DNA from 2 places in the Paenibacillus sp. NPDC056933 genome. Region 1 is predicted to be linked to the other one. Evidence: predicted binding sites of a transcription regulator. Region 1 holds the regulator's gene; the other holds the start of a gene.
The links. The regulator CtsR, encoded in region 1, represses protease genes until heat stress. The targets are predictions, from matches to a motif close to ATGGTCAATAAAGGTCAAACA.
Positions count from the first base shown of each region.

Region 1 (2,470 bases):
AAAGCATGCGCTCGAGGAAATGAACCGGAATAAACAAAGTATATCGTTTCTGCATCCGTTTTCTTTTGCTTTTTATCGGAAATATGGATGGGAGACTTATGTTGAATTTAAACGATATATGGTGCCTACAGCTCATCTGCCTGCAAAAAAGGCAACGCCTGGTACGATTCGCCGCGGCGATCCGGGACTTAGCATATTCAAAGAAATATATGGTGCCTATGCTGAGCGCTACAACGGAACCCTAGTACGGGATGATGCGAGGTGGGAGAATTCGGTTCTCACCAATGGAACCAGCCAGAAGGCTGTATATTATGATGAAGCTGGTAAAGCACAAGGCTATCTTTTATATGAGGTTAAGGACAGAAAGTTTAGCATTAGAGAGATTATTTATCTCAATGAAGAGGCGAGACAAGCCCTATGGACCTTTATAGCCAACCATGATTCCATGATTGAGGAAGTGACATTACAGGCACCAGCCAGTGATATGCTTGCTTTTCAATTGGATAATCCGCGGATTCAGCAGGAAATTGTACCTTATTTCATGGCACGTATTGTGAGTGTAGAACAATTTATCTCACAGTATCCTTTTGCAAGCCCAGATTCGCCGATACAGATTAATCTACAGGTAGAGGATGCTCATGCACCGTGGAATGAAGGGGTATGGCAAATGAATATTGCAATGAACGGTACAGCTTCGATATGGAAACCTTCTGAGCTTCCAGCTGAAGATCAGACCGTTAAAGTCGATATTCAAACTCTTACCGCCATTTTAATGGGGTATTTTAGACCAGCAGACATGGCTCAAATAGGTAGACTCAAAGGTCCAACTGATGCGATTAAGGCACTGGAGCAAGCGATTCCTATACGGGAAACGTATTTAATGGATTTTTTCTGATCCTCGTAGAAGTAACGACATTTTCGGATCACTTTCATAGACTTAACTTGTATAGCAATACGTTGCTAGTGTGAGACAAATGGACTTCTCCAGCTTTTTTGGAGAGGTTTTTTTGTGTCAGCCGAATATTTCGTGTAAAATCGTAAAAAATGAATAGTACTCCCTCTTGGCAAAACCACAAAATATGCTATAATGGATATAAAGTCAAAGAAAGTCAAAGTCAACTAAAGGTTAAATACTTACGTAGCTTTCTTTCTGCAATCCGTTGGTGGAAGCCAATTAGAGGGTAGTACATCAGCGGATAAAGGCAATATTAAAGGACCTTCGAGCGTCCTTCGCTTACCTGTTAATGACCGTGGAAGATGAGTTTCGCTGTTTCCCCGATTGGTTAAATGGGTTGAGAAGGTGTACTCTGTGGGGGCGTGTGGGTCCTTATTGACTTAACGTTTCAAACAGTGGAGGATGAGTGGATGCGTAATATCTCTGATATTATCGAACAATATCTGAAGAGTATTTTGCATGAAAGTCCCGAAGGAATGGTCGAAATTCAACGTAATGATCTGGCTGATCAATTTTCATGTGTGCCTTCCCAGATCAATTATGTCATCAGCACCCGATTTACACTCGAAAAAGGTTACCTTGTAGAGAGTAAACGTGGCGGCGGCGGTTATGTTCGCATACAGCGGATTGAATTGCCGGCTCACTCGGCTCTGCATAACCATTTGCACCATAGTATCGGAGATGAGATCGGGCAGACAGCTGCCGAGGGTCTGATCTACCAACTGGAAGAAGCACGTTTCTTGAGCAAAAGGGAAGCCGGGTTGATGAGAGCAGCTGTATCGAGAGAGATTATATTGGTCAAACTTCCTTACCGGGATCAAATTCGTGCCAGAATGTTGAAGGCGATGTTAATATCTTTGCTCGGTAAATGAAAACTATCGGGATCAAGGGGGTACATCATTGTGCTGTGCCAAGAATGCAACAAACGTCCGGCAACGCTCCATTTTACGAAAATCGTGAATGGAGAGAAGACGGAGTTCCATATTTGTGAGTCGTGCGCTCGTGAAAAAGGGGAAATGATTCCCGGAACATCCAACGGATTTTCCATTCACAACTTATTGTCCGGGTTGCTTGATTTTGACCCCTCAGGCAAGAATGGCAGTGCGGGAGCAAGTCCTGCACAATCCCTTCGTTGTGAAGAATGCGGCATGACCTATTCACAGTTTAGCAAAATCGGCCGCTTTGGCTGTAGCTCATGTTATAAATATTTTGACAGCCGTTTGGATCCTTTATTCAAACGGGTTCATGGCAGCACTTCTCACGTAGGAAAGGTTCCTGCACGAGCTGGTGGCCGCATCAAGGTGAAACGACAAATCGCTGATCTGAAACGGGATCTTCAGGAGAGCATAACTCAAGAGGAGTTCGAAGAGGCTGCTCAAATACGTGATCAGATCAGGGAACTTGAAAAAGAAATAGCTCAGGAGTAAAGTTTGTGATGAGTAGGAGGGATGCGTAATGCCTAATCTGCGCTTTACCGAGAAGGCGCTCAGCGACTGGATGCGCAGTGATGCGGCT
Region 1 covers NZ_JBHUQN010000011.1:61,559-64,028, reverse strand. Annotated here, with positions in the region: gene ACFTRD_RS31800 (GNAT family N-acetyltransferase) at 1-895, shown strand, start outside; gene ACFTRD_RS31795 (CtsR family transcriptional regulator) at 1,366-1,827, shown strand; gene mcsA (protein-arginine kinase activator protein McsA) at 1,858-2,382, shown strand; gene mcsB (protein-arginine kinase McsB) at 2,411-2,470, shown strand, end outside.

Region 2 (2,470 bases), on a different contig from region 1:
GCTCACCGAAGATTTCACCCGACCCAAGGTTTATTCCCAAAATGGAAGTTTACATATGATGTACAGCGCAATATTTATGTCTGTCCGGCAAAGCACGAATTACCGTATAAGACGACCAACCGCAAGGGATATCGGCAGTACGCTTCTGATCCACAGCATTGCAAGAACTGCCCGTTATTAAACGAATGCACACGATCTCGCAACCACCGGAAAGTGGTGACCCGTCATGTCTGGGAGGACAGCAAAGAGTGGGTTCGAGGCAACCGGTTGAGTCGATCCGGGAAATATCTCTACCGAAAACGAAAAGAAACGATTGAGCGAAGCTTCGCGGATGCCAAAGAGCTCCATGGGTTTCGCTATTGCCGTTTGCGGGGACTGCAAAACGTCAGGGAACAGGCCTTGATGACGGCAGCTGTGCAGAACATGAAGAAGATGGCGATCCACCTGGATCGCCTGGAAAAGCGGAGGTGATCTCCCCTATTTCCGTTTTGAACCGACCACTTGAAATATGAGAAACCCTGTACTTTGAAAAAAGCACAGGGTTTCTCGACAATCTGGCGCCCTCGTCATATTGACGAGGGCGTCCTTTATTCATATAGCCAACTCAACTGGGCGATGACCATTTGAGTTGGCTATATGGTATATATCAGTGTAACTGGCGTTCGCCCGGCTTAGATGCCTTGGGAACCTACGTTTTCGATGACTTTATCAATGATACCGTAATCGGCAGCTTCAGCAGCACTCATGAAGTAGTCACGATCTGTATCTTTCTCGATACGCTCCAACGGCTGGCCTGAACGTTCAGCGATGATGCGGTTCAAGGTATCACGCATTTTCAGGATGCGACGGGCACGAATTTCAATGTCCGAAGCCTGACCTTGCGCACCACCAAGTGGTTGGTGAATCATGATTTCGCTGTTAGGCAATGCAAAACGTTTGCCTTTGGCACCTGCGTTCAACAGGAATGCACCCATGGAAGCCGCCATACCTACACAGATGGTAGATACATCCGGTTTGATGAATTGCATTGTATCGTAGATAGCCATACCGGCTGTAATTGACCCGCCTGGGCTGTTGATGTATAAATGAATGTCTTTCTCCGGATCTTCCGCAGTAAGGAACAACATCTGTGCCATGATGGAATTCGCCACAACGTCATTTACATCACTGCCAAGGAAGATGATACGATCCTTCAGCAATCTGGAATAGATGTCATAGGCGCGCTCACCGCGGTTGCTCTGTTCAACGACCATTGGAATATAACTCACGTGAAAAACCTCCTCGGAAATGTAAATGTTAAATTGGTGTTCTTACTATAAACTGTTACCGTATTAACCACATCATAAACAATTTCAAACAAAAAGTCAAAGAAAGTCAAACTAAGTTTTAAAAAAAAGAAACCTATTCGGTTTCATTGGTTAAAAGGGTTATGAGCTGCTAATTAAGAATGGCGCGCCCGCCAAGAATCGAACTTGGATCTCAGGCTTCGGAGGCCTACGTCATATCCATTGGACCACGGGCGCACATTGATTGTCCTGCTACTCATTTATGTAGCACTTATGCCTACACATAAATGAGTTTCAAATATGTGACAGCAATAATGATTATAGCTCATGAGTTATTTAATTGCAAGCAGATGATCATACTTGTGGTTTGGATTACCTAGAAATTGATCATGATGAAGTTATATGGATAAAGAGCGCAAATAGGTAAATGCTAAGAGAGGTTTTGGACAGGCTATATGAAAAGTGAATGCAAGCAATATATAGATAGGATTTTTTCTTTTCTTCTATATGTGGTATGCAGGAGGTTATCCTCCATTATGGGAGGTTGACATTGTGAAAATAGGCGCGTACAAACGCCTGAAACGTGTCGAATTTACACTTTGAAACACTTGCATGTCGCGTCAGTTTTAGGTAGAATAGACGTGGGACTTAAAAAGTTAACCCGGGACGTTTTAGGGCCATGAAAGAGAGCTTGGAACGAGAAGCTTGCGGGAGTGGAAAGCATGCGAACGATTTTAGAAGTGCAAAAGCAGCTTCTGCCTGATCTCATGGATGTCTTGAAGAAGAGGTATACGATTCTGCGCCAGATCATGTTATCGGATGTGATTGGACGAAGAACGTTAGCTAATTCCATGCAGATGACCGAGCGGGTTCTGAGGGCTGAGACCGATTTGTTAAAGGCTCAGGGACTTATTGAAATTGACAGTGCAGGAATGAAGATCAGTGAGGCAGGGCATGAATTGCTGCAGCAGTTGGAACCCGTCGCCAAAGAGCTGTTTGGATTATCCGAACTGGAAGAACGCATCAAGCAAGCCTACGGTCTGCAAAAGGTAGTTGTAGTTCCCGGCGATTCGGACATTTCTCCATTTGCCAAACGGGAACTGGGCAGAGCCGGAGCGAAGGCTCTGGGTAATATTATGAGTGATAACGATGTTGTCGCCGTAACTGGCGGTTCAACAACGGCT
Region 2 covers NZ_JBHUQN010000007.1:38,016-40,485, forward strand. Annotated here, with positions in the region: one part of gene ACFTRD_RS29485 (IS1182 family transposase) at 1-471, shown strand, start outside; gene clpP (ATP-dependent Clp endopeptidase proteolytic subunit ClpP) at 672-1,268, opposite strand; tRNA gene ACFTRD_RS29495 (tRNA-Arg) at 1,449-1,523, opposite strand; gene ACFTRD_RS29500 (sugar-binding transcriptional regulator) at 2,009-2,470, shown strand, end outside.
Region 2: the regulator CtsR is predicted to act here: its motif matches at 1,361-1,381, upstream of clpP (ATP-dependent Clp endopeptidase proteolytic subunit ClpP).